Kordia sp. SMS9: one gene and its partner. The protein of the gene in region 1 binds, or shares a complex with, the protein of each later gene. Links are inferred from orthologs where the notes say so. Each region holds a gene or a part of one and is shown on either strand. Other genes may lie near its edges. The genes, in order: prfA and prmC.

Evidence for each region.
Region 2: the proteins of prfA (region 1) and prmC are in contact, whole or in part, in a crystal structure (PDB 2B3T), measured with the Escherichia coli proteins. The link is inferred for Kordia sp. SMS9 from one-to-one orthologs.

The regions. Positions count from the first base shown.
Region 1 is NZ_CP031153.1:5,115,247-5,131,167, forward strand. The notes cover bases 4,066-6,999. They hold prfA (peptide chain release factor 1), read right to left. Parts: upstream 6,103-6,999; coding sequence 5,029-6,102; downstream 4,066-5,028. Other genes in these bases: pyrF (orotidine-5'-phosphate decarboxylase), read right to left, coding at 4,074-4,889; KORDIASMS9_RS23555 (hypothetical protein), read left to right, coding at 6,283-6,441; KORDIASMS9_RS21705 (hypothetical protein), read left to right, coding at 6,605-6,910. Outside these bases: KORDIASMS9_RS21665 (hypothetical protein), read left to right, coding at 1-31; KORDIASMS9_RS21670 (M15 family metallopeptidase), read left to right, coding at 104-1,183; KORDIASMS9_RS21675 (hypothetical protein), read left to right, coding at 1,302-1,535; KORDIASMS9_RS21680 (hypothetical protein), read left to right, coding at 1,994-2,485; KORDIASMS9_RS21685 (hypothetical protein), read right to left, coding at 2,504-3,007; KORDIASMS9_RS21690 (ABC transporter substrate-binding protein), read right to left, coding at 3,243-4,037; KORDIASMS9_RS21710 (hypothetical protein), read left to right, coding at 7,076-7,345; KORDIASMS9_RS21715 (DUF5777 family beta-barrel protein), read right to left, coding at 7,446-8,297; KORDIASMS9_RS21720 (hypothetical protein), read right to left, coding at 8,303-8,707; KORDIASMS9_RS21725 (YceI family protein), read right to left, coding at 8,685-9,230; KORDIASMS9_RS21730 (cytochrome c), read right to left, coding at 9,253-9,615; KORDIASMS9_RS21735 (alpha/beta fold hydrolase), read right to left, coding at 10,050-11,711; KORDIASMS9_RS21740 (T9SS type A sorting domain-containing protein), read right to left, coding at 11,907-12,728; KORDIASMS9_RS21745 (leucine-rich repeat domain-containing protein), read right to left, coding at 12,909-15,921. UniProt on the Escherichia coli protein: Peptide chain release factor 1 directs the termination of translation in response to the peptide chain termination codons UAG and UAA.
Region 2 is NZ_CP031153.1:3,650,792-3,666,713, reverse strand. What follows is about bases 5,868-8,802. They hold prmC (peptide chain release factor N(5)-glutamine methyltransferase), read right to left. Parts: upstream 7,804-8,802; coding sequence 6,931-7,803; downstream 5,868-6,930. Other genes in these bases: KORDIASMS9_RS15460 (hypothetical protein), read right to left, coding at 8,462-8,802; KORDIASMS9_RS15465 (hypothetical protein), read left to right, coding at 8,247-8,432; KORDIASMS9_RS23740 (TIGR00730 family Rossman fold protein), read right to left, coding at 6,268-6,843; KORDIASMS9_RS15475 (hypothetical protein), read left to right, coding at 5,868-6,271. In the rest of the region: KORDIASMS9_RS15505 (copper homeostasis protein CutC), read left to right, coding at 277-1,008; KORDIASMS9_RS15500 (glycoside hydrolase family 2 protein), read left to right, coding at 1,005-3,542; KORDIASMS9_RS15495 (hypothetical protein), read left to right, coding at 3,588-4,079; KORDIASMS9_RS15490 (hypothetical protein), read left to right, coding at 4,093-4,593; KORDIASMS9_RS15485 (hypothetical protein), read left to right, coding at 4,667-5,167; KORDIASMS9_RS15480 (hypothetical protein), read left to right, coding at 5,205-5,723; more of KORDIASMS9_RS15475, read left to right, coding at 5,756-5,867; more of KORDIASMS9_RS15460, read right to left, coding at 8,803-8,944; KORDIASMS9_RS23730 (hypothetical protein), read right to left, coding at 8,956-10,737; KORDIASMS9_RS15450 (RNA polymerase sigma factor), read left to right, coding at 10,849-11,373; KORDIASMS9_RS15445 (FecR family protein), read left to right, coding at 11,420-12,334; KORDIASMS9_RS15440 (TonB-dependent receptor plug domain-containing protein), read left to right, coding at 12,318-14,843; KORDIASMS9_RS15430 (GNAT family N-acetyltransferase), read right to left, coding at 15,445-15,921. UniProt on the Escherichia coli protein: Methylates the class 1 translation termination release factors RF1/PrfA and RF2/PrfB on the glutamine residue of the universally conserved GGQ motif, i.e. on 'Gln-235' in RF1 and on 'Gln-252' in RF2.

The DNA of each region.
Region 1 (15,921 bases):
TGCGAGTGGATATATTGATGATTTGGGCTAAATCTAAGTGTTTTCACCCTTTTTTTCTGCTTATAATTTTTAGTACATTGCTCACACTTAAAAAGTTATCATTATGGAATGTTCAAATCTGCTAGAAGCAGCGTTAAAAAAAAGAAATATTGATCAATCGTTATTTCAAGAATCAACAGATAAAGTATTGATTACCGATTTGCAACGAACGCTTTTCGAATTGGGCTTTCGCAAAGAATTAAAGTGGGACAATTACCAAGCTGATGGCGATTATGGAAATGCTACAACTGCGGCAGTTGCTGCTTTTGCCAAAAAAAATAATTTTCAAAGTGATGGAAAATCTGTTACGGACGATTTGGCTAAGTTGATTTTAGAACGACACGATTTTCTCCCAGAAATGTATGTGTTGTGGGCAATTCACGATTCTGATCTTCGTACTAAAAAGTACATTTCCAAAGGCACAAAAATGAGCGTTACAGCAATTCAAGTATTTTTGAATACAGAAGGCTATGGCGAACAATTGAATTTTGAAAAGTTTGGTGCCGATGGTTTTTATGGAAATAGCACCCGAAATGCAGTTATAAAATATGCCAATGACAACGGAATTGACTCTGATGGCGACTCGCTCACACGACCGTTGATTGATCTTTTCCTAAAAGACATCAAACGATATTATGGAAGTAGTTGGAGCGATTTGGCACCTAAAAATCTTCCCAATAAAAAATCGCCTTTGGTGTTATTTGAAGCTTCTAATTTTTCAGGAAAACCCTGTAGAGCTGATGTTGAATTTGTGCCTGCGCTCGAAAAAATTAACGGTTATGCCAAAAAAGCCAATGTTTTTGTGTACGTAACAAGTTCGTTTCGAACCACTACCAATGTGCAAGGTGCAATTGTACCGCCAGCTACGTTTTCCAATCATCTAGCAGGACACGGAATTGATATGAATTTACAGTATGGTAATGGACAATGGGCAAACTCAAAAGTATTGACTAAGTATCCAAACGTTCCCGAGCCTGTAAAGTACTTTTTAAGCCTAATTATTGACGACCCTGAATTGCGCTGGGGCGGAAATTTCAACACCAAAGATCCTGTACATATCGACGATCATTTGAACAAAGACAGAGCTGTTTGGAAAAAACGCTATCAAGCGATGCAAGAAGCTGTACAACTTGGAAAAGTATAGCCTTAGCTATCGTTTTATTTTATAACGCAGAAGTTGATGTGGAACTTCGTCCAAATATTTTAGACATTAGATCGGATGAATTTGGAAGATATTACTATCATCACAACGAGTTTGGTGGTTGTACGAACTAGAACAATACAACAATGCTATTGCTACGTTTGATGTTGCATTACACTTATATTCAAATTTCGCGGAAGTTATTCATTACAAAGCAATTTGCCTTCAAAAATTAGGAAACTCAGCGCAAGTAACGCAATCATTTGAATCCGCAAATCGTGAAGGCAAACTAGGAAATACTATTAACGAAGACAATGCGGTGTATGAATTGTATCCGTATCAAATTCGTTGGTAATCATTGTTGTTTCTTTCAGAAAAAATAAAAAGCAAATCAAAGTTCGCAAACATTTAATCCCAACATGGTAAACATGACTCAGAAGGTGGAGGACAAGAAGTTGATGGTACACAATGATCGGTTAATCTATCAGGAGGACAAGGACCTGTAATACAACCGATAAGTTTCGAAATATCAATGTATCCACCAGATATATTCTCCCCATTCAGTGAAGAAATTGATTTCTTATTTAACTTGAGCGATGTTAGATTCTTTTTTTTCATTTCATTATATTTTAGAATTAATAATGAAACGAATCTAATACAAGAGCTAGGCGAATACAAGTTATACGTATGACGATTCCGTGAATTGGCGGAAATTCAAAATGTAGCGTATACAAATCGTATACAACTTCTGTTTTTATGTAGTATACAGTCTGTTCATTATATAATATTCTGTAACTTCATTAAAAATATTATATGTATCATTCTGCCAAAAAATCAAAAAAGCAACAAAAAGCAGTGGGTAATATTACATTATCAAAAAAGAATGCTCCTTTTGAATTCGTGGATAATCGTCCGCATCAACTTATAGAAAAAAACGCTTTAAAAAATTCTTCTGAAAGTCCAGATAGCACCCATCTTATTTATCAATTAGGCAAGAAGAAAAAGGATGAAAAAATTGGTCCGCCTAAAATGTATAAAATAGTAAAAGAAGGTTGGAACGATGAAGAAGCAATGGAAAAACATTGCTGGAGTTATTGTGAAGACTCACATGTAACACTTGTGAATGCCGCTAGAAAGTTGGGGTTAGATCCGCCAATGCTAGGACACGGTTCTAAAAAAGTCGCAGGTGGAACCGCTAAAGATGCTACTTTATACAATGTCTTTAAAACATATATGGAGTATAAGTTGAAAGATTATTCAGGACGTACTTTGGATAAAAAAGCTAAACAGGCTCTAAAAGAATAGGTATCTATTTTCCAATAGCTATTTGACTTTTACATACAAACCATCAAACGCAGTTTTCCAGGTTTTTTGATCGTTCGAAGTTTCCCAATGTTGCCGAACCGAACCATTTTTGTTGAGTGTCCACGTAACTCTGTTTACATATTTTTGACCTTTCGGAGAAGTAAGCTCATCGCTCATTAAAATCATTTGGTTTCCTACTCTATCTCCTTTTAGATGCAAACTCGCGCCTTGATTGTCGATCCAAATTTGTTCCCATTGTTTTTTCTGAGCATTGTAAAAATTATAGCTTGTTCCGGTATACTTTGCCTTCGCACTTGTCCAATTTTCGCGTAACACACAATCATCTTCAATTTTAGTAATTGTATTATTTCCTGCAAAAGTACCATCGGGATTGGTGACTTTCCAAGTTCCTACCCAAAAGTCAAACGCTTGATGGTTTTCGGTACAACATTTACATTTGCTTTGTTGTGCTGTCAATGTAAACGAAGCTATTGCAATACAAATGAGTAGTAATTTTTTCATACTATGAGGAATTAATTTATGGGAATTAAGATACTGTAAATTTTAATGTCTCCATCAAAAAAAAGCTTTTTCACTGATACTCAAACCCTAAACTTTTGCATTAATTAACATTTTTTAATCAATTTCTAATATTCTCTTAACATATAAATCTAGGTTTTCATCCTATATTTGTACTGTTGTAAAATTCTACTACAACATTTTTTGGGTTAGTTAAAAAATAGAAAATCGGGTCTCATTACCCGATTTTTTTATGTAATTGTTTAAAGTACTCAAAAGCTTTCGCAAGTCGTGAACCATACCAACTAAAATATTCGCCGTCTACAAAAACGATTTTTGCATGCTGCGTACATCGTCCAAGTTCAAACGCGTGTTCCTCTTTAAAAGGATATGGCTCTGAAGATAGCATTACAATAGCTGGATTGCCTTCTAAACGCATTTTTTTGATTTCTACTTCTGGATATCTTCCGTGTGATGCGTATATATTTTCAAATTTGCACAGTGTCAATAAATAATTGATAAACGTATCTTCTCCCGCTACCATCCAAGGTTTTCGCCAAATAAAATAGGCTACCTTTTGCACGGGAATGTCTCTGACAAATTCTTGAAAATCTTTTAAATAAAATTGAATCTTATTGTTAATTTTTGAAGCTTCTGTGTTGCACTTCAACATGGCACCATATTGCGAAATCATTTCCATAGATTCATCAATATTTTTTACATCCGAAACATGTACAGGAAATAATTTCTCCAGTTCTTCAACAATTTCTTTGCTGTTTTCTTCTTTGTTGCAGAGAATCAAATCGGGGTGTAATTCCTTTATTTTTTCTAATTTAATATTTTTTGTGCCACCCACAACGGTTTTGGTACTTTTAAAATGATACGGATGTACACAAAATTTGGTGATCCCCACAATGCGTTCTTCCAACCCTAAATCATATAACAATTCTGTTTGCGATGGCACTAACGAAACAATTCGCTGCGGTGGTTTTTCCAACGTAAAAGTTCGTTGCATTTGATCGGTGAATTCCATACTTCGACAGGCGCTGTATTAGTTATAATTGAAAGGTTATTTCGTTAATATTACAGCCATTTGCACTTGTAATTCTTGTGCTTTTTTCGCTGCTGCAGATGCAAAATCTGCTTCGTTGGATGCGTAGATAATCCCACGAGAAGAATTGATCAACAAACCAACCGTGTCTGTCATTCCGTATTTGCAAACGTCCTGTAAGTTTCCGCCTTGCGCACCCACACCAGGAACGAGTAGAAAGCTCTCAGGAACAATCGCTCGGATTTCTCCTAAAAAAGAAGCTTTCGTCGCACCAACTACGTACATTAAATTTTCGCTGTTCTCCCATGTTTTAGACGTTTCTAGCACATGTTTGTACACTTCTTTCCCTTCAATAGTTTTCGTTTGAAAATCGAACGCGCCTTTATTGGAAGTCAACGCCAATAAAATAGTATGTTTTCCTTCAAAAGCTAAAAAAGGTTCTACCGAATCTTTCCCCATATATGGTGCCACTGTTACCGAATCGAAAGCTAAATCTTCAAAAAACGCTTTCGCATACATGCTCGACGTATTTCCGATATCGCCGCGTTTTGCATCGGCGATCGTAAAAATTTCAGGATGCTTGGTGTTTAGATATTGAATCGTTTTTTCCAATGCTTGCCAACCTTTAATTCCGTATGCTTCATAAAATGCCGTATTGGGTTTGTAAGCGACTGCTAAATGCTGTGTAGCATCAATAATTGCTTTGTTAAACTCAAAAATCGGATCGTCAGTTTCTAACAGGAATTTTGGAATCTTATTCAAATCCACATCCAATCCTATACATAGAAATGATTTCTTTTTATGAATTTCTGCAATTAGTTGTGTTGTGGTCATTGTTATTTTTGTTGCTGGTTGTTAACTGCTAGTTGCTGGTTGTTAGTTGTTAGTTGTTAGTTGTTTGTTGCTGGTTGCTTTACATAAGGGATTTTTTCATAACACACAAACAACAGACAACTACTAACTGACAACTACATTAAAACTCACTCGCTTCTTTTAACTTTTCTGTATTTTCAACAAGCATCAATTCATCTAAAATCTTTTGAATATCTCCATTGATAATGTTTGACAAATCGTACAGTGTCAATCCAATTCTGTGGTCCGTGACACGACCTTGTGGATAATTGTAGGTTCTAATTTTGGCACTTCTATCACCTGAAGAAACCATGCTTTTACGACGAGCAGAATCTGCTGCCAATTTCTTTTCCAATTCCTTTTCATACAAACGCGAACGTAAAACTTTCAACGCTTTTTCTAAGTTTTTATGTGACGATTTTTGATCTTGACAACTTACCACTAATCCCGATGGTCCGTGATGCAATCGAATGGCAGAATACGTTGTGTTTACCGATTGTCCTCCAGGTCCTGTAGAGGTGGTACGTTCTATTCGTACATCGTTCATGTCTAATTCTACATCAAATTCTTCGGCTTCAGGCAATACCATGACGGTTGCTGCACTTGTGTGTACACGGCCTTGCGTTTCTGTTTGTGGCACACGTTGTACACGATGCACACCAGCTTCAAACTTCATGGTTCCGTATACATCTTCACCAGAGACTTCAAAAATAATTTCTTTGAACCCGCCAGAAGTTCCTTCACTGTAATCTACTACGCTTACATTCCAACCGCGACCTTCGCAATATTTTGTATACATTCGGTGTAAGTCTCCCGCAAAAATACTGGCTTCGTCTCCTCCAGTTCCTGCGCGTACTTCCACCACTACATTTTTACTATCTTCTGGATCTTTAGGGATTAATAAGAATTTAATTTCTTCTTCCAACACTGGCAATGCATCTTTAGCTTCATCCAATTGCATTTTTGCCATTTCTACCATTTCGGCATCGCTTCCATCAGAAATAATTTCTTCAGCTTCGGCAATGTTGTCTATGAGTTCTTTGTATACATCGCGTTTTTCTACGAGTATTTTAAGATCTTTATATTCTTTATTGAGTTGTACGTATCTTTTTTGATCTGCAATGATGTCTGGTTGAATAATTAAATCATTCACCTCATCAAAACGTTGCTTTACTATTTCTAACTTTTCTAACATGGAACTTCTCTTTTCAGGTTTGCAAATTTACAATTTTTATTGATTGTTTATAGTTTTCTATTGATGATCTAAAACACTTTCTACAATGTCGCAATTTTCTTTTGAATAGAATTGAATTATCTTACTTTAAAATTGCACATTTAGTACTAGAATATTGAGTAACCATTAAAATGAACACACATGAAAAAAAGAGATTTGAATTCATTAAAATTAAACAAAAGTATTATTTCATCATTAAAGGGAGGATTGCACAGCATTCCTATTGATAGTGACTGCACTTCTTTAGGAGATGGAACGCCATGTCCTGATACGAAACGCGATTGTGGTACACAAAGTTAAAGATACTTTACGAATTGCATATTTTAAATGTATAGCTGCATCATTTTCTTCGGAAGATGATGCAGTTTTCTTTTTTACAAACATTACTATTATTACGGATTTTCCATCGGCAACATCCATCATTTCTTAGTAGTTTTATAGCTTAACCACAAACCTATATATCATGAAAAAAAAGCAAATTAATTTAAAACAATTAGCATTAAAAAAGTCGAGAGTAGCATCATTGGAATCTGATGGATTAAAAGGAGGATTTCAGTCGTGGACAGGAACTGCGGAGCCATGTTTTCCTAGTGAATTTGGATGTGGCGGAACTTTTGGTTGCCCACAAGAAACTGACGGTTGTCCTCAATATACTGATGCATGCGTAACCGTTGGTTATGGTTGTCCAGCACCTACAAACGGATGTGGATTCACACAAATTGGATGTCAATCTGATTCAGTTTGTCCTCCAGGAGTTCAATGCTACTAAGAATTATTTTTAAATCACAAACAAGAAAGGCTTTCATGTATTTGAAAGCTTTTTTTATACCAATTATTTTCATTTTATTACCATTTACACAGTATTACTTTTATTTCTTTATTTAGCAATTCCATTTTGATAGCTTTGAGACGTATACACTCAAAATTTATAATCATGAAAAAACAAAAATTATTGCTAAAAAAATTACAACTTTCCAAGTCAAAAGTTTCTAATTTTTCTACACATCAAATTGTTGGCGGCTCATTTTTGTGCGTCACTGATACTTGTTGCGGTCCGCCAAAATCTGTATATCCAGATATCTGTCCAGTTTCGGACGGTTGTCCAAATCCTTCGGATGCATGTCCATCTGCGGCTTGTCATTCTTTTGATTGTCAAACCATAGTAGGCTGCACAACAGATGCTCCAACTTTGGCTTGTTGGTAAAAGTTATACCAATTTATACATAAAATGACACAAAATAACAAAGGCTTTCAAATACATGAAAGCCTTTGCTGTAGGTTATTTTGGGTAAGATTTATATTTTTTAGAATACACGTACAATGTTGAATCCGAAGAAAATATCGCCGTCAGTCCAATCGCCTTCTCCATAACTTAAAAATCCTGGTTCGTTTGTCGATTGTGCATTAGAGAATAACAATTGAAATACGTGTCCGCCAGTTTCAATATCCACACCAATTGTTAATGGATTTTTAAAGGCAGTATCATCCGCTCTACTAAAGTTATACGCATAATCCATATTGATCGACATACGTTTGCTTACTTTTAAGCGTCCACCGATTCCCATGGCAAATTGATCGTGTTTTTGCGAAGACTCTAACGTTAAGTTGTGACGCACATACGATGGTGCCAATTCCAAAGAAAAGCTGTTGTTAAATCTTCTTGAGATTAATAGTTGTGTGGTATAGCTTAAACGATCTTCAAACGTTAAGAACGGAAAGCGATCTTTTCGTACTTGCGTGTTGATATTCGCGGTAGCATACCCAACCAAACTTACGGGAAAGGCATCTGACTGATCTTTTAGCTTCATTTTTGTAGAAAGCGCATAGGTTTGGCGCAACGATTCTCTACTGATTCCAAATTGCCAACCTTCAAAAAGTCCGTATACCAATTGAATTCTTGTATTGGCATTGTCAAATCCGAAAAATGTGGTCAATCCGTCATCTAAGGTTCCAAATCGGTGTGATACATATAGATAAAAATCGCCTTTTGCTGCGACTTTTGTCGATTGTATATTCATAATTCGCATCGCCTTAAATGCTGGCGACACAAAGGTTTCTGGTGTTGCTTCGTCTTCTAATTCGTCAAGTAAATCATCTTGCGCAAGCAAACTTATACTGCTCAAACAGCATAAAAGAAATATGTAATAATGTTTCATTTGTATTATTTTTTGAGAATGATGGCTTTATCTAGTTTCAATTCGCCAAGCAAATCGTCGTAACCAATGATTCTTCCTTTGATTCTTATTTTTTGGTCTTCTGTTAAGTTGTCGGTTTTGGTTCCTTCTTCGAGTTGAAAGTAGAAACTTCCATCCACGGAAATCCCTTTTACGTCTTTTGCTGTGATAACGCCCGTTACTTCAATGACTTTATCGCCTGCTTTTGACCATTCATCTGCGTTGGCTTCCATTTTACTTTCAAATTCTTGGGCACTTCCTGTGTACACAACTTCCATATCATCTAGCGTTTTGTGAGCTTTGTAGATGTATAAATATCCTCCAACTCCAACAATGACTAGTACGACTAAGGCAATGAGTATTCTTTTTTTACTTTTTTTCGATAAGCTCATAATTCAAAGTGATGTTAATTTCTTTAGCTATTTTTTCACGAACAATACTTGGAATTTCAATTCCGAAATCTTGTGGTTTTACAGAAAGAAATGATGCAACCATTATTTTGTCTCCATTTTTGGAAACTTTTGCTGTAGTGGCTACTTCTTTGGCTTTTCCTCTTACCGTAAGTGTTCCTGTCAAGTTGTATTCTTTGGCTGTACTGGATAGATCGGACATATTGAAACCTTCTAGTTTTCCTTTGAAAGTTGCTTTTGGAAATTTATCCGAATCCATATAGTTTTCGTTAAAATGTTCTTCCATCAACGCTACTTTGAAGTGAAATGATTTGATAAATAGCAACGCTGCTAATTCGCCAGAGTCCACTTTTAAGACCGCTGTTGTACTGTTACTTTTTGCTTCTACTGGCTCAAATGCTTCTACCGAAGCTTTGAAATCGGTCGTTCCTGTTTTGGTATAGTATTTTTGTGCTGCAACAGTTCCGACTGCTAAAAACAAGCACAGGTGTAGTAATTTCTTCATATTGTTTATTATTGGTGTTGATTTAATTTTCTAAAAATCCATCTGCTGCCCATTGTTCAATAATTTGACGGTTTTCTGGCGGCATTTGCCCTGATGGTGGCATTGGGTTGGAGGCATTATTGATACGATTGATTACGTTTCCTTGCTCCACGCCTGCTCTGGCGTTGGCATATCCATCTAATTGTAAACCTGCGTTTGCACTTGGTCCACTGTGGCAACCTACACAGGTACTGTTGAGAATAGGCGCTACATCATCGTCATACGTTACACTTTCTACAATTGGTGGTAAATCTTCAATTTCCACTTCGTCAATCGTATTCGTGGTACAGTTGTAAAGTGTAGCAATGACTACTGATACTATTACTAAAGTTACTTTTCGATACATTGTTTTTAATTTAATTCTTATGTTAGGTTTATTATGATTTTGCTGATTCTTTTTCTTTTTCTGAACGTACTAATTTTTTATGAATTTAGACTATTGTCTTTAGTTACACAATTTTTCCCCATCATTTCTAAAACAGTGTAAATTAACACCATTTTCCCTTGTAAATACTAAAGAAATTGCTTGAAGCGGAAATATACCCCTTGAAAAGGAATCCTGTTTTTGGATGATTCTGTGATTATTTCTGAGTTTTTCATGCTTGTTCTTTTGTGTCTTTGTACAACTCGTATTGGTAGGATTCTAAAAAATAAAAGTAGTCGCATTTTGAATGCTTCCCTGTAACGAATCCGCTTTTTACTAGTAATTTTCCGACAGTTTGACGTATTTTTAATAGTTTATACTATTTTTAATTTATTATGAATCAAATACATAGCATTTTAATTCATTGCGGCAACTTCCGTAGGACGCACACCAAATTCTTTTTTGAAGCATTTGGAGAAGTACGACGGACTTGAAAAGCCATATTTAAACGCTATTTCAGCCACAGTGTCCGAATTGGCTAACAATGCAGTTTTCGCTTTGTTGAGTCGGATGAATGTGATGAGCTGACTTGGCGATTTTCCAGTTGCATCTTTTATGCGACGTTGTAATTTTCGTTCACTCACGCCTGTTTCTCGCGTGAGCATTTCCACACCAAAAGCATTGTTATCTAGGTGTTCATCAATAATTTTTATGACATCTTCTAGGAATGAATCATATTTTGAAAAACCATACGGAAATGATGTTTTCACTTCTGTATTTGATGTATCTGTTACATGATACAACTTGCAAAGTTGATGCGTTTTATAGGTTAAAATGGACGTATCTTTCGAGAAATTGAATGCGACACCTGACAGCAAATGTTTGATGGCTTGTGTTACTAAAATTTTGTTTGGCTTTATCAACGATAAAATTGACGCAATCATGTAATTGTCTCTTTTCGTTAAAGGATCGTCATGATTTGCAGCACTTTCTTTCATGTAAATACCAGCCGAAAATGGTATTCCTTTTGCTTTTAAATCATTTAATATGTTGATTCCCGAAGCAATGGCTTTGCTTGGCACTTCAAACGCAGCCATAAAAAACTTTTTTTCTTTGCTGATGATGGTTCCTCCATTTTGAATGATGAAATCATCCAATTCCTGAGATTTTACACTGAAGTTAGAAGCGTTGATGATTTGTCCGAATAAAATGGTAGAGAGTCTTTTTTTATAACAACCATCACACGGAGGCAATTGACGAATGAATGTTTTCATTTCGTCCAACACTTCTCTGGTATTTCCAGCCCAAAATAGATGATCGTTTCCGTCAAATTCTACAAATTTTGCATCGTTGATGCGTTCTGCAATGAATTTGCCTTCTTCAATTTTTACATCAATGTCGTTGGTACGCTGCATTAACAACGTAGGTACTTTTATATACTCTAAGATATCAATGATGTTTACTTGTGTGTTCATTTTGGTGAGTTTCATGGCAGCTCTTGGGCTTGCACCTGAACGAAAGTAACTTGCCAACCAGCTCATAAATTGCCGATCGTTTGCTTTGGATGGCACTAAGGATTCTAGGTTCATTTCTCCACTTCCCCAGTCATTTTCTATCATGTCGTACACCTTTTGACGTTCTTCATCCGTTGGCGCCCAAGGATAATCTTCGGAATATCTTCGTTTTGCAAAAATTCCAAATGTAATCAATGCAATCACACGATTTGGATACGTGGCGCTGAATAAAGCCGAAACACTTCCGCCTTCCGAATGTCCAAATAGAATGGCTTTTTTGGAATTGGTGGCATCCATGACGGCTTTGATATCTTCCATGCGTTCTTCTAGCGTAGACAATTCCACAATACGATCGGACAAACCTGTGCCTCTTTTATCAAAAAGAATGATGCGCACTGATTTTCCAAGTTCTTGAAAAAAGTCTACCAATTCTGGACACGCCCACATCCAGTCGATGTTGGAAATCCAACCTGGAATGTACACCAAATCTATCGGGCCAGAACCAAAAACTTGGTAGGCAATGCTAAGGTTTCCGCTTTTTGTGTATTGTATTTTAGGAATCATCTGTATATTTTATGCTATTTAATACTAAGCCATAGCGTAGGTTACTATGTAATAATAATTTTCAACTTACCATAAAAAAATAAACTTCTATATATGAGTTAAGCTATCAAAAAATTGATATTTATCCTAATTTGGAACATAAAAGTTATTGTGTTTCATTATTACATGCAATGGTTACAATTTGGGGTTGTACCATTATTTTTTTATCAATTTGATGGTTTTGCTTGCTTCTTCACTGTAAAGTTTCATGAGGTACATTCCGCTTTGTAGGTTGTTAACATCTATCGTTTCTAAACGTGTGTTTTGCGTTTTTACCATTTGTCCGTTCACATTGTATATTTCAATACGTTCAATACGTGTTTCAGGGCTTTTAATGTTTACTGTAGTCACAGCAGGATTTGGATAAACCGAAAGGTTTTCTAGTAGTGTATCTTCTACCGAAAGGGTAGAAAAATCAAATGAAGGCGTTCCAGATAATCCAGAAGCATTTGGGTCTACTACATTGACAAATTCTGCGGTTCCGTTGTCAATCATATCTGCTTGCATGAAACTTTTTAACGGAGTTACTGTCGTTGCTAATGCAGAATTGTTGGCTAATATTTCTAGAGTTCCGCTTGTTGGTGCGCCATTTATTTGAAATGTTACTATTGATGTCGTTGTTCCTGCAGATGGTGCTGGTAATGATGCAGGACTTCCCAAAGTTTCTGTTATTAAGTATCCGTCAATTGTTGGTTGTGCTACATTGGTTCCGTCGAAGAACGTAGCACTTGCAGCTCCTCCAAGAGAAGAGGTTACCGTTGCGGTAACTCCGTCAGGCACAATAATGGTGAATCCGTAACTCTGTACAGAGGTTGCAAAGTTAGATGCGCTCGCATTCGGCACCGCTCCAACAGAGAAACTGTAATTTCCATTGTCAATTAGTGTGTACGTATAGCCATCTTGGGCATTCATTTGTACGGTAAATAGGCAGTAAATTGCCATGAATAGATTGGTTGTAAAAGTAATTTTGTTCATCATGTTAATATTTAGTATTCGTATTTAGTTTTCTGGTAATTGTTTAGTGTTTGAAACATAGTTTCAGAGTTGATAATTTATTTGGCTAATGTCACATATATCGTGTGTTTACGCTGCATAAATCTTCCCGAAAGGGAAAAAACACCTCTAAAAAGGAAAAATAGTTTTGGTTTATATGACATTTTAATCTTGAGTTGGTAATTGTTCTTCTATTTGAAAGGTGCTAAAGTTTAAAAAGTTCCCTGGATGCGCTAAAACATTTTGTAAGATGAGTGGCGAATCTGCTACTCCACCTTCGTATTGTGTAGTTCCACTTAGATTCACATCATTGTCATTGTAGCCGTTGATGATGAATGTGGAAAAGTTGAGAAAGTTTCCAGGATCATTTAAAGCTGCTGACAATATTGCGGTCGTATCTGGTGTGCCTCCTTGGTATTGTACAATGCTGTCTCCATTTACATTTCCTGCCCACATTCCTAACGTGTTTGCTGGCATTCCTGCATCGGTTTGTGCATTAATTCCAAAAGTGATTGGATTGATGGCGTTAGCAAAGTCAATTATTGTTATGACAGAAGATAATCGCTTTGCATTCGCCATCATGATTCCTAAGTGATTTCGATGTTTTATTGCGATGAAGTAATCGCCCACGTTTGCTGCAAATTGTATTGGAGAAACGGCATCCATACCCACAATGTCGCCATCGCGTTGTAAGAGAGCAGACCTACTTTCTATGATAATCGTATTGTCTAAAGGATCGCGTAGTTCAACAAAAACCCAATCTACAATTGCATCGCTACCTGTAGTTGTATTTACTAGAATTGTATCAAAAATTGCCAAACCGTCTCCATACGGACTTATGAATGGTAGTAAACCTGCCGCTCGCAAATCGTCGCGCATTACATCTTCTTCTCCTGTGTTTGGGTTGAGACTTGCGCCTTGTAAATACACTTTTAGCGCGAGTGCTTTGGAAGCACCTGTGATTGATTTAAAACCTGTCCAACCAGCGTTTGTGTAGGGCTGAACGTTTCCTGATCGTACAAATAAATTGATAGTAGAACGATTGGTAAAGGTATTGTTCCCATTCGTTTGATTGTTTAGTGATGGTGGCGTAAATCCTTCTAGAATAAACGTTTTTAGCGGATTATTTTGAAAAGCTCTTCTACCGATACTAGTGATGGAAGGCGGAACGACTACAGAAGTTAATTGATTATTTCGTAACGCATCTGCTACGATAGCTGTAATTGCAAAGTTTTCTGTACCATTGTTTGCGGAAGTTGGAATAATTAACTCACCTGTTATACTACTATCCACAATTTCAACGGTATTAGGAGTTAATGTTCGGATTCTGAACGTAATGTTAGTGTCATCAAATTCATTAAAAACCGCTGGATCTTGTCCGTTGATCGTTGCAAAACCTGTCCAACCGCTGGTTAAATAGTTTAATTCTGTATTTGTAGGAACAATTAGTGCTATATTACCTCTACTTCCTTGGAAAGAATCTGAATTGCTTCCCCCAGTAATACTTGGTGGTGTTGTATTTAAGACGATCACTTCCGTTAGCGGGTTATTTCTAAAACAATTATTTCCTAGTGAATTTACATTCGCAGGAATCGTCACCGTCGTTAATTGATTGTTTCTAAATGCTTGTGCTGGAATGGTGGAAATATTTTCAGATATAGTTACACTAGCTAAGTTATTTGTCTCAAAAGCGCCATTTCCTAAAGAAGTAATTGTATTGGGAATGACTAAGTCTCCTCCGATTTGATTTAGACGAAATGCTCTAAAACTAATGACGCGCACGCTTGAAGGAATGGTCAGGCTTGTAAGCTGATTGCTTTGAAAAGCGAAATTATCAATATTTCGTAGTGTATTTGGCAGTTGTACACTGGTCAAGTTTGTATTTTCAAAGGCACTTTGCCCAACTCTTACTACTGAGAACGTAGTTCCTTGTGTGGTTACACTTGCATCAATTATTAAATCTTGCGGAATGTTGGTTCCACCTTTAATTGCTACTTCGTTTGGTGATAACGACGTGATTTCATAGTCAAAATTGTTTTCAGTAAATGTTGATCCAACAATGAGAGCCACTACGCCATTTACAGAAGCAAAGCCTGTCCAACCTGCGTTTTCATAGGCAGTTTCTGTTCCTGAAGGAACTGTCAAAGCAATACTTGCTGGCGTATCAAATGTAAACTCTATGTTTCCTACTGTTGGCGGAGTTGTTGCCAATACTGCTACAGTTGTGATAGGATTGTTAAAAAAAGCAAAACCATCAATTGTTGTGACACTGGCAGGAATTGTAATATCTGCAATATTATTAGCCTGAAAAGCAAAATCATCAATTACGGTAATTCCGTCTGGTATGCTGATGCTGGTTAAGTTATTACTACTAAAAGCACTTCTGCTTATTGTTGTCAAACCAGTTGAAAATGTAATACTAGTAATTTGATTGTCAAAAAATGCACGTTCTTCCATAGAAGTTACAGTGTTTGGAAGTAGTACGTCCGCCAATTGATTGTCTCTAAATGCAGCATTTTTTATAGTAGCGAGCGCAGAAGGTAATGCAATACTTGTCAATTGATTTCCTCTAAAAGCTTCTATTCCAATTTCAGTAATAGTATTTGGCAATGAAACACTTGTCAATTGCGCATTTAAAAAAGCATAATTAGCAATTTTTGTGACAGTGAAATTTGTAGTGTTAAAAGTTACACTTGAAGGAATTGTAATACTTCCCGTAAGTGTACTGCTAATCACCGAAACTGTATTTCCAGCTTGTGAGTTAATGCCATAAGTAATGTTATTTACTTCAAATAAGTTCAAAGTTCCATTGACTGTAGCAAAACCTGTCCAGCCATTGTTTAGGTAATCATCTATAGCTATTGAAGGCACAATTAAATCTATATTGCTTGGCGTTCCAAAAGAGTCTCCAAATACGGTTGCTGGCGTATTTCCTAAGGCAATCACTTCTGTGAGTCCTGTGTTTACAAAAGCTTGATTATCAATAAATCGAATCGTACTTGGAATGGTAACACTTGTTAGATCCGTATTGTTAGCAAATGCTTCAAAGTAAATTTCAACAACAGTATAGGTTACATCTTGAAAGGTAACACTGCTTGGTATGGTATATTGACCTGTTATAGGAGCAGATGATGATATAGCTACTTCATCCGGATTAAAGTTTATAACTTCGTAAAAT
Region 2 (15,922 bases), 1.5 Mb from region 1 along the record:
AGCTTCCCGCTAAAAACGAAAAGACCACGCTCCACTGTTTAATCAATAAAAATCATATCAATAATTGAAAGATTTAGCGCAACAAAAAATAATTTTAAATGATATCTTTGGGAATGAAGTTAAAGTTGAAGAGTTTAGTGTAAAAACAAAGAACATGATTAGATACTAACTGACAACTCCTAACTGACAACAAAAGCGAAGCAAAAAAGAAAAACCAAAAAGCGTTCACATTGAGCCTAGCAAAATGAAGCGACCTAAACCCAAAACCAAAAAACAATGCTTCTAGAAATCTGCGCAAATTCGTATCAATCTTCCATAAATGCATCAACAGCTGGTGCACAGCGTATCGAATTGTGTTCGGAATTGGCAGTTGGCGGCATCACACCTTCGTACGGATTGCTCAAAAAAGTAATGCACGATGTCAAAATTCCTGTGCAAGTGCTAATTCGTCCGAGAAGTGGCAATTTTACCTATTCAGATGCAGAATTCAACATCATGAAAGCGAATATTATTCTATGTAAAGAATTGGGCTGTAGCGGAATTGTTTCTGGAGTGCTGCACAAAGATTTCACTATAGATTTAGAACGAACCCAAGAACTCGTAGAACTCGCCAAACCAATGTCATTCACGTTTCACCGCGCGTTTGATTGGACACCAAATCCGACAGAAGCCATTGTACAATTAGCAGATTTGGGCGTAGCTCGTGTGTTGACTTCAGGACAAGCAGAAAATGCAGAAAAAGGCATCGAGTTGCTTCAAACATTGCAAAAAATAGTTCCAAATCGTTTGATTATACTGCCTGGCGGCGGAATCAATCCAGAAAATGTGCAACTCTTCATTGATGCTGGATTTCAAGAAATTCACAGTTCGGCTACGAGTTTTCAGCAAACCATCAACACACCAAACATCAGCATGAATAGTGAGAAATTTATAAGCGATACACACATCCCAATTTCCAACACCGAAAAAATAAAACAAATCCTAGCACGCATTCACACCAAATTATGAACAAACTTTTACCGCTCTTAGCAGTCCTCATATTAATTAGTTGTGCAAAAACGGAAGTGCCAACGGTTGCAAACATTCACCAAAACTGGGAATTCAAAGCAACGACAGATTCAACATGGAATTCGGCAAGTGTCCCAGGCAATGTATATTCAGACTTATTAAATCATACAAAAATCCAAGATCCGTTTTTTGGCGCAAACGAACTCAGCGTTCAATGGGTTCCTACGAAAAATTGGGACTATCAAACCACATTCGAGCTTGACGCAAAAACGTTGCAAAAATCGAATATCGAACTGACTTTTGAAGGTTTGGACACCTACGCACAAATTTACCTCAACGATTCATTACTCGGAAAAACCAACAATGCGTTCCGTACATGGACTTTCGACATTAAAAATCTAGCGAAAGCGAGCAATTCCTTACAGATTCACTTTCAAAAAACGAGCATTCAAGAAGAAAAAGAAACGGCGAAATTAGATTACATATTGCCGCCTGGCGCACGTGTATTTACACGAAAAGCACAATTTCAATACGGTTGGGATTGGGGACCGATTGTAAATACTTCGGGAATTTGGAAACCGATCAAAATTACGTCGTGGAACAATATGAAGTTGGACGATGTGTATTTTAAACAAGAATCACTAACGGATTCACTGGCTTCATTGAGTGTAGAATATACGATTTCCTCTGATGAAGATGTAAATGATGCTTCTTTCGAGATAAAATACGGCGAAACAACACATACAGCCAAAACACCTATTTACAAAGGCACACATACATACGCAACACGATTTCAAATTAAAAACCCAAAACGTTGGTGGACGTATAATTTGGGCGAACCACATTTATATGAGTTTGACGTCACACTAAAGCAAGGAAACGACATCAAAGGACAAGAAACGGCAAAAGTTGGTTTGCGAACCATTCAATTAATTCGAGATAAAGACAAAGCAGGAGAAACCTTTTATTTTAAACTCAATGGCGTTCCGGTGTTTATGAAAGGTGCCAATTACATTCCGCAACACAGCATGCAAGACAAAGTGACGGATGCACATTATGAAAAATTATTAAATGATGTTGTCGGTGCCAATATGAATATGTTGCGCGTTTGGGGCGGCGGAATTTATGAAAATGATATCTTTTACAAATTATGTGATGAAAAAGGAATACTAGTCTGGCAAGATTTTATGTTCGCTTGCGCGATGTATCCCGGAGATGCAGCATTTTTAGAAAGTGTACAGCAAGAAGCGATTGATCAAGTAAAGCGATTGCGAAACTATGCTTCTATTGCACTTTGGTGTGGAAACAATGAAAACAATGAAGCGTGGCATCGTTGGGGTTGGCAAACTGATAAAACAGAAGCTCAGAAAAAAGAAATCTGGGATAGTTATGTGACAGTCTTTAATCGAATTCTTCCAGAAACGGTTGCCAAATACAATCCGTCTATTTCCTATTGGGAAAGTTCCCCAAGTTACGGACGCGGCGATGCACGTTTTCAATTTGAAGGCGATGCGCACGATTGGGGCGTTTGGCACGATGCATTTCCGTTTGAACGTTTTGAAGAAAAAGTACCGCGTTTTATGAGCGAATTCGGGTTTCAGTCGTTTCCTTCGTATGAAGCCATTCGGTATTTTACGGGAGAAGATAGTATTAGCATCAATCACGACAGTTATAGTACGCATCAAAAGCATCCGCGCGGTTTCAAACTGATTCGTGAATATATGGAACGCGATTATCCGGTACCAACTTCGGGTGACGATTATGTATATACGAGTCAATTAACGCAAGCCAAAGGTATGACAATGGGCATGGAAGCACAACGCCGTGCCATGCCGTATTGTATGGGAAGTTTGTATTGGCAATTAAACGATTGTTGGCCCGTAGTTTCATGGTCGAGCATAGATTTTATGGGGAATTGGAAAGCGCTGCATTACAAAACAAAAAAGTCTTTTGAAGACGTGTTGATTTCTTCTGTGGTGGAAAATGATACCATTCACACGTATATTGTTTCTGATAAATTAGAAGCCTTGGAAGGTGAATTAAACCTTAGTTTTTTAGATTTTGAAGGATCAAAAATTCATGAAATAAAGAAAAACATAAAAGTCCCTGCAAACACAAGTCTATTAGTTGCGGAAACGCCTGTTTCAGACATCAATGCCAATCCAAGCGATTATGTAATGAAAGCAGTCTTCGACTCCGCTCAGACTGCGAATGCTTCAAATTCAACTTCAGCTTCGAGTTCAACCTCAACTTCCCTATTCTACGTGGCACGTCCAAAAGAATTGAACTTACCTGAAGAAACTATTTCGACGAAAGTCACCAAAACCGAAGTTGGATTCACCATTGAAGTTTCTGCCAAGACGTTACAAAAAGATGTATTCTTTCATACCAAAGCTAAAGGACATTTTTCAGATAATTTCTTTGATGTATTGCCAAATCAAACAGTTACCATTACGTTTACCACAGAAGCTGAGCATATTGATGATTTAGCATTTAAGACCTTGAATGGAATTCAACAACCTATTGTAAAATAATCGTGCCTTTTTTGGTATTTTAGCCTTCAATTAGACTTTCAACTTATGAAAAAAGCTGTATATATCGTTATTCTAACTTTCATTATTTCCTGCACTTCCAAACCAAAGCCCGAAGAAATTATTGGGAACTATACGTTTCAACTATTACAGAATATGCGCAATCTTTCCCAAGAAGAATTTAATTCTTACTTCATCAGTTTAGAAGAACTGCGGGAGTTTGCCAAAGACAGTACGATTGAAGATACGTTCAGAAATGCTATTACGAATGTTTCAAAAGAAACACACACTATGCGACTACAGCAAGCCTACGAAATGATTCAAGAATCGGGCTATCGTTATCATATTGACTGGAGAAACATTACGTTTAGAGAATATCCGTATACGGTACGAAATGAAAGTGGCGTTGCTTTTCAAGACGGATTTGTCGCGTTTGATTTCAACGAAAAAAAGTTTGTCACTAAAATTGTTTCCATTACTTTTAAAAACCAACAACGCTTGTTCAATTTATCAAACATTGAACCTGTACGAAAGCAATAATCTTTGATTTTTCATGATGAAAAAAGTATATATTCTCCTAATTTGTGTATCCCTTTCGGGAATGTTCCATGCGTGCGACTCTAATTATGTATCGCACTCCAATGTAGGCAAACATGTGTTTCAAATTTTGAAAACGCTTGATACGCTTCCGAAAGAAACATTCCGTGAAAACTTTATCGCTTTTGAGCAACTTAAAAGTATGATCAATACTATTAAAGAAGGTGAAAAGTTAATTCCTAAGATTGCTCAAATGACCTCAGAAACGTATAATTCTGACATAAATTATATTTTTGACAACATCCGTGTAGAAGGAGCTAATAATTACATCCTCTGGAAAGATATTGAGTATGTAGATTATAAACACCAAACGACCAGAAACCGAAGCATGACGCTAAATTTTGGAACATTGTTTTTTAAGAAAAATCAAGAAAACTTCAAAATCGGTATATATTGGCTGACAGATTTAAATGTTTCTGGGCTGTTAGGTTTGGGCGGATTGCAACGCGTGGAATAACACCTATTGGCATGTGTCATACACTTTTAAAACTTGCCAAATCCAATAATTATCCTCAAAACAAATCATTTTCATGAAAAAATTAGTGCTTGTTATTATTGTGTTGAGTTATATATACGTCCTTTCTTCTTGTGATGAAAAACATGTAGCGCCCAGCAATGTAGGAACACATGTGCTTGGCATATTGCAAACGCTCGATACGCTTTCTGAAAGTAATTTTGAAAAGCACTTTATATCGTACAATGAACTCCACAACACGATGTCTGATATTGGAGCAGCTGCCAGAAAAGCTTTCTACGATGCACCTTTAGACAAAGACAGTTATGCAGAAGCTATCAACGACTTATATCACCAATTTAAAGTAGGAGAAATGAAAAATTATATTACTTGGAAAGATATGGAGTATGTTGATTTTGAATATCGAAAATATAGCGACTATGGAGTTACGCTGATTGCAGGAGTTTTACGCTTCAAAAATAGCAAAGCAAATTACAGCATTAAAATTCATTGGTTGTCCACTCCCAAAACAGCAGGCTTATTAGAATTGTTCTCCTTCTGGGAAATGAATCTATAATTTTTTTATCTTTAACCGCAACGAATATGGCTGTTTTATGAAAAAACTATCTTTTGTGTTGATCGTATTGATCGCCACTACACTCTTTCTTTCTTGTCAACAATCAAAACGCCTTTCCAAAAGTGAAGATGTAGGTCCGTATGTAGTACATCTGTTGAAAAACTTTGAAAATACTTCGTTAGAAGACTTTAAAAACAAGCTGCTTACGCTAGAGGAAATCAAAGCGTATGGAAAAAAATATGCGGATACACTTTCACAAGAAACGATCAAAAGCATTGAAAGTATTAAAAAAGAAAATTACGAGAATCTCACCAATAAGGCTTACAATGACATCAAAGCTGGCGGAGAAAAGTATAATATTGATTGGAATGCCATTACATTTTATCAATTTGACTTTAAAGAACGTACTGCTGATGGTTTGACAGGAATTGGTGGAGAATTGCTTTTTACGTTTAAAGATACCATTTATGAAGTTCGAACCACTGCTTTAAAACTTGAAAATAAGTACATTCCTGTCATTGCAAACAGACTCAAACAAAAAGAACCTACCGAATAATATAGCTTATCAACATTTTAACACAACTTCTCATGAAAAAAACACTATTCCTCTTCATACTATCGCTAACAATTAGCTTTTCAGCGTTTGCTCAGATAAATAAAAAAGTGGATATGCCAGAAGCATTAGGCATGTATGCGTTTAAGCTCTTACAAAATTTTGAAAACACTTCTGATAAAGAGTTTATTTATAGCTTGTTAACGTTAGAGGAATTGAAAGCATATACCACCAAACATGTTGATGCTGAAGAAAGTTATACTAAAAGAGAAATCAATAGATTAACCACTGAAGAATACCATGCAAAAATCACTAAAGAATACACTGAACTCCAAGAAAATGCTAAGACCTTTAAGATCAAATGGAGTGCTATTGAATTCGTAGATTTCACCTATGAAGAAAAAGCGGAAGATGGTTTCACAGGCATTCAAGGAAAGTTATTTTTTAAACACAATAATGTAACGTACCGAACCAAAGTAGATGCCTTTCTAATGGAAGACAAATATGCTCCTTTGATTGTAAGAAGTCTTATAGAAAAGAATATAAATTAATTGGTTTTCAACCATTTTGGTGTTGTTTTTGGAACAAAATTACGCATGCGTTCTAACAAGATTTGAATGTCTGTTTCAATGATCAACATGTCAAAATTCTTAGGTTTCAACAATTCTTTCTGCATCATAGTTTGCATCATCGCGATAAGTTGGTCATAATATCCATTGCTATTTAAAATTGCCACAGGATGTTCCATTTGAGCCAATTGCAAAGCGGTGATGACTTCAAAAAGCTCTTCTAGTGTTCCAAATCCACCAGGCAATGCAATGAATCCTTCTGCCATATCAATCATTTTCATTTTGCGTTCTACCATGGTCTCTGTGGTGTGCAATTCCGTGAGTTCAGTATGAACAACTTCTTTGCGTTTCAAAAATTCAGGAATCACACCAATCACTTTTCCTTCATGTTTCAAAGCAGTATTGGCAACCGTTCCCATAATTCCAATTCTGGCGCCACCATAAATAACAGTAATATTTTCTTCGGCTAATTTCTTTCCCAATTCGGCAGCGTCTGCAACGATTTTCGGATCGTTTCCTAAACTACTTCCACAATAAATGGCGATGCTTTTCATGTATTTGTTGATTCGTTAATTTGTTGATTGTTGATTGTTGATTGTTGATTGAAACTATATTTTCATTTGTAATTTAATAGTATCCATCTATATCGTTGCCAAGACCATCCGATCCACACCAAAAATATCTTTTCGCAACTCTATATTATGAAATTGCTTTTCCTTGAGCATTTCCACCATTTCCTGTCCTAAATATTGATTGATTTCAAAATACAAGCTTCCGTTTGGTTGCAAGTATGCTTTCGCGAGATTGGCAATTTGATCATAAAAAACCAACGGATTGTCATCTGCTACAAACAACGCGGAATCTGGTTCGTATTCCAACACATTTTTCTGCATTTCAGCTTTTTCCAAATTCCGCACATACGGCGGATTCGATACAATAAGATCAAACAACAATTCGTCTTCTTCAAACACGTTCAAGTCTTTCAAAGACAATACATCTGCCTGCATGAATTCGACAGAAACATCATTACGTTCTGCGTTTTTTTGTGCCACTTTCAACGCATCTTCTGAAATATCGAGCGCGTATACGTCGGCGTTGGGTAAATTTTTCTGCAAAGCAATGGCAATACAGCCACTTCCTGTACCAATATCTAAAATTCGAAGCGGTTTATCTTTAAAAAGTTTTTTTATATTGAGTAAAATCAAAGCCACCAATTCTTCCGTTTCTGGTCGTGGAATTAAGGTGTGTTCATTGACAAAAAAATCCAAACCATAAAAGTGCGCTTTTCCTAAAATATGCTGAATCGGTTTTTCAAGTTTCAATTCGCTCAACGCTTCAAATAGCGGCGTTTCTTGCGCTTTGGTAATGACAAAATCAGGCGTTAACACCAACGCAAATCGCTCCAAACCAACATACGCTTCTGTCAGCATAAAAAAGAAGCTATCCACTTCATTCTTTCCGTAAATGTCGTCCAATTCTTTGTGAAATATGTCTTGTATGTCTTTTAGTAGCAAGGTTTTTTAATTAGATCGCTTTCGCTGTTCGCTGTCAGTTAGTTTATTGATTTTCGATAAATTTATTTTCAAACGCCCTATTATATGGACTTACGCTTACTTTCTTAAAATTCTATTTTCTTGATTTTTATAAGAGTACCGTTTTATTATTTTTTTCATTCTTCAAATATATCTAATTCTTTGATGGCTTTATCTACGATTCGCTCGTCAATATAGTGCTTTTTCAAGACTGTATCTGTTGCGTGCGAAGATAGTCATTTTGAATTACCAGTTTATGATGAAGCTGTCACCAGTATCAAGCTGAGTTATGCGCAATTAGTACTATTGATTGATGGGGTTTCTATTGCGCATGTTCGCGGGAAAAAGCGTTATAAATTGCCTGCATAAATTGGGTGAAAACATTGTGGTTTATCTATAATATTAGTACTTTTCTCTTGTGAAAAATGGTAGTGCTAATCGAAGGAAGAAAGGAAAATACATCATACAACACTCCTACAAAAGAAAACCAACCACATTTAGCTAACGTGATTGGTTCTTTGGATAGACTTTGGGAGCGTTTTAAAACAAGTCATACTACAATGATAGAAATTGTAATAAAACAGCTTAAAATTGCTCTTAATCAAAACTAACTATCAAGACTTTTTAGGGCAAAAAAAGATTAATTATTTCTTTGGAAAACTAAGGTATCTGTTCCACCGTTTCCTCCGCTAACATCTTGTAAACTTATGGTGGTAGAAGAATAACTAATAATATCCCAATCGTCATTCAAATCAAAGAAATTGCTTGTGTTAGGCACGTTGAACGAAATAGTAAAGTCGATATCATCATCAGAACTACTATCATCATTACTGTTGCTACTATCGGTTACTGACCATGTTCCTTGTACTTGATCGGTTCCATTACTCGCTGTAACGGTTCCGCCATCAGCAAAAGTAAAAGTATAATTGTTAAAATCGTTGGTTTCGTCTTGTCCAGAGTCTACATAACTGGTAATTCTCCAAGTATTGGTTTCTGCAATATCCTTAATTTCAGCAATGGTTTGCGAATTGTCAATGACAACATCATCGTCTGTATCGCAAGTTGTTGACATCAAAGAGAAACTCAGCATGACTAAAAAGCCTAAATAAAGTCGTGTTTTCATAAGAAGTGTTTTTATAGTTTAGAAAGTGTTAATGTATCTGTGCCACCACCGCCACCGCTGACATCTTGTAATTGTACTTGCGTGTCAGAAATAGAAATCACATCCCAATCATCGTTAAATTCATCAAACGGAATGGCTCCAAAATTTAGTAGTAAAACACTGCCAGAACTCTGTACATCCCAAGTTCCGTTAATGGTTGCACCATTGACAGCCTGTACGGTACCATTATTAGCAAATGTGAGTTGATATCCGTTATAATCTGCCGTTTCATCTACGCCGTCGTCAGTATACGAATCTACTATCCAAATGCCTGTTGTTAAAATGACATCTAAGTTCGTGTTGCCGCCTCCGCCAGAAGGATTTCGTTCAAAAGTTAAGTAATCAATACTTCCATCGCCACCACTTACATCTTTTAAACGTATAATGTCATTGGTAACTTCCAACACATCCCAATCTTCTGCCAATTCATCTAGTGGAATTGTTGTGCCAAAATTTAAGTTCAATTCCAAAGGCGTATCATCACCAACTCCAGTATTCCAAAAACCATCCGTAATTGCACCCATTAAGTTAGCTGTTGCCGATCCGTCCGAAGAAAAGTTAAATTTATAATCCGCGTAGTCCGCTGTTTCATCCGTTTCATCAAAATAATAGGTAATGTACCAATCGCCCATTGTGAGTGCGTTTACCAAAGCAGTATCATCAACAATTCCATTATTTCCTGTAGAAGAACAGTCGCTTTCAAATCGCAAACGATCATCACCCAATCGCAAATCAACTTTGGTTTCATCGCCTTCTTGTTCTATTTCGTGAAGATTCCACGATGCGTTAAAGTCTGGTAAATCAGGAATCGTAATCGCTACTGTAATCCCATTTCCGCTTCCAGAAGATTGCCAAGTTCCTGTAAAAGTATCATTCCCAAACGCTACTTGAACACTTCCATCCGTTGCAAAGTTGAATTTATAACCTACATACATATCTTCCAAGTCGTTGTCATTTCGTTCTAACTTATCAACTGTCCAATTGGAACATTGACTTAACACAGTTGCTAATTGATCATTGGTACAATTGTCGCAATCATCATCATCATAATCGTTGTCATCGTCTTCATCGCAAGCATCATCGTAGGTATTAATAACGTTTTCCAATTCCGCAAAATTATTGATGGTGATCGTTTCGCCATCATACGTAGTCACGCTAATCGGGAATTGAACCGTAATGATATCATTGACATCTATATTTTCAATAAACGCATACATTTGTGCATCATTCATGATAGAAATCGTTTCTATCAATTCATTATTTGTATTAAAGAACGAAGCAACAATTGGATAGTTAAAATCCAAACATTCAATATCGTCATCTGCTTCATTTTCGCCAGCACAATTGTCTGTAAATGTGGCGAATTCGGCTGCATTGTTAATCACAACTTCTGTAAAATCAACTAAAATAATAGTGATTGGAAATTCAATGATCAAATCGTCATTGTCATCTTCAAATTCTTCAAAAATAGCTTCAATCGTTTCAAAATCATCTTCCGAATCTACAATGATTTGCAATCCGTTAACTACGACTGTAACTGGCAATTGAACAGAAATACAGTTTGCATTATCAATGATATTATCAAAAGAACCATCATTAGTTGCAGTTCGTTGCATCAACGTTTTTACAGGTGAGTTGATATCTAATGTTTGTTCCTGCGGCGCTTCAATAACTTCCATGTCTTCTGTTCTACAGGAAGTAAACACAAGCGCTAAAAATAAAGCGGTTGTTAAAAGTTGTGTGAGTGTTTTCATAATTATTTGGGATTTTATTTTTTCCTTCTTTTACTATACAACAACCACGAAATTAAAATCCCTGACTTTTTTTAAAAATTTTTTACCTATCTTGATTTCAATATTTTTTTTGTGAAAAAAGAACTAGAAACAACGGTTTGTGAAGAACGTATTTTTGAAAGCCTCTATCGAAAGCTTTCCAAAAGTATACACGATTTTTTATACTATAAGTATGGAAGTACGTGCAATCCGAATGATACTACGCAAGAAGCTTTTTTAAAACTTTGGAACAATTGTAATACAGTTTCGCCCGCAAAAGCTAAATCTTTTCTGTTTACAGTAGCAAATAATATGGTATTGAATCAATTGAAACATGAAAAGGTAAAACTCAATTATCAAAAAGCGAATACCAAAACGCATACCCACGAAAGTCCAGAGTTTATTATGCAAGAAGCAGAGTTTTTACAAAAATACAATGCTATTTTAGAGGATATGAAAGAGGAATACCGTGTCGCTTTTTTATTAAGTAAGGCAGAAAACAAAAAACAAAAAGAAATTGCAGCCATGCTAGGAGTTACTGTAAAAGTAGTAGAATATAGAGTTCACAGAGCTTTTATGATACTAAAAGAACAATTAGAAGGATTTAATTTAAAATAATCAGGGATTTTTAACCATGAGTTGTTATATATAAAATGTACTAGAAATGGACAATGATAATTTGATACAAAAATGGCTGAATGGCGAGCTTTCAGAATCTGAATTGAAGGATTTTGAACAAAGTGCTGATTTTGAATATTATCAGTCCATCATCAAAAATGCGCAACGATTTAAAGCGTCAAACTTTCACACGGTTGATGATTATGAAACGTTTAAAGCGAAAAAATTAGTTGCGCAATCGCAAAAAAGAGGTTTTTCAAAAGTATGGATGCCATTGATGAAAATTGCAGCTGTATTTGTGGTTTTTGTGGGATTCTATCTTTTCTTTTTGAATGATTCCTTAACGACTATCACCACCACGGCGAGCGAAAAAACGAACATTGTATTACCGGATGCTTCCGAAATTGTGCTCAACGCTGAATCGTCAATTACGTATGATAAAAAGAATTGGAGCAATGAGCGAATGATACAACTAAATGGAGAAGCTTTTTTTAAAGTTGCCAAAGGAGAAACATTTGATGTGATTGCTGAAAAAGACACAGTTCGTGTTGTAGGAACGCAATTCAATGTAAAAAAACGAACGAACTATTTTGAGGTAACATGTTATGAAGGTGTTGTTAAAGTTTTAGCAGGAACGCGTCAACGTATTTTGAAACAAGGCGATCAATTTGTGATCTTAAATAATGAATTGACAGAACGAAAACTGAACAATACAAAACCGTATTGGACGCAAAATCTAAGTTCATTTTCGGCAGTTCCGATCCAAGAAGTGTTTGACGAGATAGCGCGTCAATTTGATGTAAACATTTCCACAGAAAACATTAACAATGATCAACGCTTTACAGGAGGTTTTCAGCATGATGATCTGCAAAAAGCCTTGCGATCAGTTACCGAACCTATGAATTTACGCTTTGAAATGAGTGCCAAAAAAAGTGTAATCGTATATGAAGTTAACCAATAACATATATGTAATTTTCATGGTTTTGCTCCTTACTACTTGTAGTTTTGGACAAAATCGAATTTCAAGTACTGACAAAGAGTCTTTAATTGCAGTTTTAGAAAATGTGAAGAAAGAGTTTCAAGTCGAATTTAATTATTCACAAGAACAACTCAAAGAAGTAAGTGTAACGACGCCCGATTTTTCAACATCACTTTCCAAAATATTACTTCAGCTCGAAAGAGAAACAAAGTTTACATTTCAAAAAATTGACAGTCGGTTCATTATTGTAAAGTTAAAAAAAGGAGTAATCGTTTGTGGTTTTTTAAAAAATAATGACACAAATGCTCCTATTGAAGCAGCGACCGTTCAAGGCATAACAAACGCTACAACAAGTGATGAAAATGGTTTTTTTCGCTTGCAAATTTCTTCTCCAAAAGAAATCATCACCATACGTCACATATCTTATAAAACCGTGCAACGTATTAGTGAAAACTTTACCGAAAAAGGATGCGGAAGCGTATATCTTATACAACAAACCGAATCACTTTCAAGTGTCATTATCTCCAACTACATCGCATCAGGAATTAGCAAACTTAGCAATGGCTCATTCACTTTAAATTTTAAAAATTTTGACATGTTGCCAGGAATGATAGAAAATGATGTCTTGCAAGCTGTTCAGGCTTTCCCAGGTATTCAAAGCACCAATGAAACTGTTTCAAACCTAAATATACGTGGCGGCACTCACGATCAAAATCTAATCAAATGGGATGGTATTAAAATGTATCAATCAGGACATTTTTTTGGATTGATTTCGATGTACAATCCTCAAATTACCCAAAACGTTCAATTATTAAAAAATGGTACAGATACGAGCGAAACTGATGGTGTTTCAGGAACAATAGCTATGGAAACGGCTAAAAACATTTCAACAACTTTTAAAGGAAGTGTTGGAGTAAATTTTACCGATGCCAATATATTCTTTGACACACCACTTGGTAAAAAATCATCCATACAAATTGCGGCGAGGAAATCAATTAATGACCTGATAGAAACGCCTGCATATAATGCCTATTTTGAGCAAATAGAGCAGGATACAGAAGTTCAAGAGAATCAAGAAAATATTATCAATTCTGACAAAAGCTTTGATTTTTTTGACACTTCTTTTCGTTGGTTATATAACATAGACGATCGTAATGAATTGCGATTGAATGGAATTTTTGTGTCTAATACATTGCGTTTTACCGAAACATTGTCAACGGATACTGTAGAAGATTCCAGAGAAAGTAACTTACAACAAAATAGTTTTGCAGCAGGATTGTATTTTAAAAATAATTGGAGAGATAAATTGTTTACAACGCTTGAAATTTATGAAACAGACTATAAGTTAAAAGCCATCAATGCCAATGTTTTAGATGCGCAACGGTTTTTACAAGAAAATAAAGTTTCAGAAACCAGTGCAAAATTAAAATTGAATTATCTGTATAATGACAACTTTACCATTACTGCGGGATATCATTTTGTAGAAACCGAAGTAACTAATTTAGACGACATTGATATTCCTTTAATTCGTTTGTTAATTTCTGAAGTGTTACGCACGCATGCTTTCTTTACAGGAATTAACTACAGTTCAAATGACAAAAACACACAAATCAGTTTGGGAGGACGTTATAACTATCTTGATAAGTTTCAAAAACACATCATTGAACCTAGATTTAGTTTGAGTCATACGTTTTTGAATGATTTTATCGTTGAGGCACAAGCAGAATTTAAGCACCAAAACACGTCACAAATTATCAACTTTCAAAATGATTTTTTAGGAATTGAAAAAAGACGTTGGCAATTATCGAATGATAACGATATTCCTGTGCTTACCAGCAGGCAAATGTCTGTTGGACTCAATTATCAAAAAAACAATTGGTTGGCAAGTGCAGAAGCATATTTTAAAGAAGTTGACGGAATTACAACACAAAGTCAGGGTTTTCAAAATCAATATGAATTTACAAAAGCAAATGGGCAGTATAGCGTTTATGGAATTGATGTGCTGCTCAGAAAACGACTTGATCGTCTAAATATGTGGCTTAGTTATTCATATATGAACAATGAATATACATTCAATTCATTAGAAGCCAATCCGTTTGTGAGCAATTATGACATAACACATGCAATAACTTCGGGGATTACCTATTCTTACAATTCTTTAAAATTAGGTTTAGGATTAAATTGGAGAACAGGCAAACCTATGACAATGCCTGTTGCTGGTAATGAAACTTCCAATGGAGAAATCAACTATGAGAAAGTAAACTCTTCACGATTGGAAGAGTACCTTCGATTGGACTTTTCAGCTAAATATGCTTACCAATTATCAGAAAAGATGCGATTAGATTTTGCATTTGCCCTCTGGAATGTACTAAACACGAACAACCAAATAGAAAAATATTACCGAATTAATCCTCAAGATACTGTTTCTGATATACGGCGTTTTTCATTAGGTATGACACCTAATTTTTCATGTAGGTTATATTTTAATTAAATTCATTACTATTTACGAGCATTACTCAAGTTCTTTGATGCTCGAATAAGTTCTGCATAATCATTATTAAAGTATTTTGAAACTTTAAGGATTCCATAAATTGCCACACCACAAATAACTACTTTAGTCGCAGGGTGTTTCAATACTTTTTTGTATCAATGAGTGGTTTAGTAGATTTAGGAATCGTATCCAAATCTAGTTTGTCTAAAATTGTCTTTCTTTTTGTTTGCTCTTTACGTACCATTTTTTCGTGTATTTTTGTTTAAATTACATGAGAAAAACTGATACTTTTTTAGCGATAGATAAAAAGCTAAAAATCAATCGAAAATATATTGATTTTAAAGTGTCAAAAGAGTACCGTTTCAGAGTACCAAAAAGCATGGAAATCAACACTTTCTCGGACTCCTTATTTTGTAAATAACTAAAAATAAGACGTTAAAAATTTAACCAACTGTTCGCTGTTCGCAAAAATAATTTATCTTTTTTATTTAAAATATAATATTCTAAATATCGTTCACGCTAAACTTGTCGAAGGGCCAATAGTATTCAAGGAAATACAAGCAACCCAAGACCTAAAAGCAAAGCGTTCAAAGACCTAATTCTATAAATCTTTCAACATCCACACATCGCAAGAATAATGTCCTGTCGCACCTAAGGGTTTGTCCAAATGCTTAAATCCGAAAAGTTCATAAATGTGAATGGCAGCTTTAAATTTTGGGGACGATTCTAAGTAACACTGCGAGTATCCAAATTCTTTTGCTGCTTCCAAACATTTGGCAAACAAGATTTTTCCGTAGCCTTTTCCTCGGGTTTTCGGAAAAAAATACATTTTCTGTAACTCACACACATGCGGAGGATTGTCACGTAACTGCTTTATTCCACCGCCGCCAAGCACTTCTCCATCTTCTTCAATTACATAATAAACTTCGCGTTCGCCTTGATAGGATTCAAACATGACATCCGTTTCGGGATCTTCGTACGCTGTGCCCACTTTTGGCATGTCAAACTCCGGAATCACCAAGCGAATGCAGGCTGCCATTGCTGCATTGTCTTCTGGTTGTATTTTTCTGATGTTCATT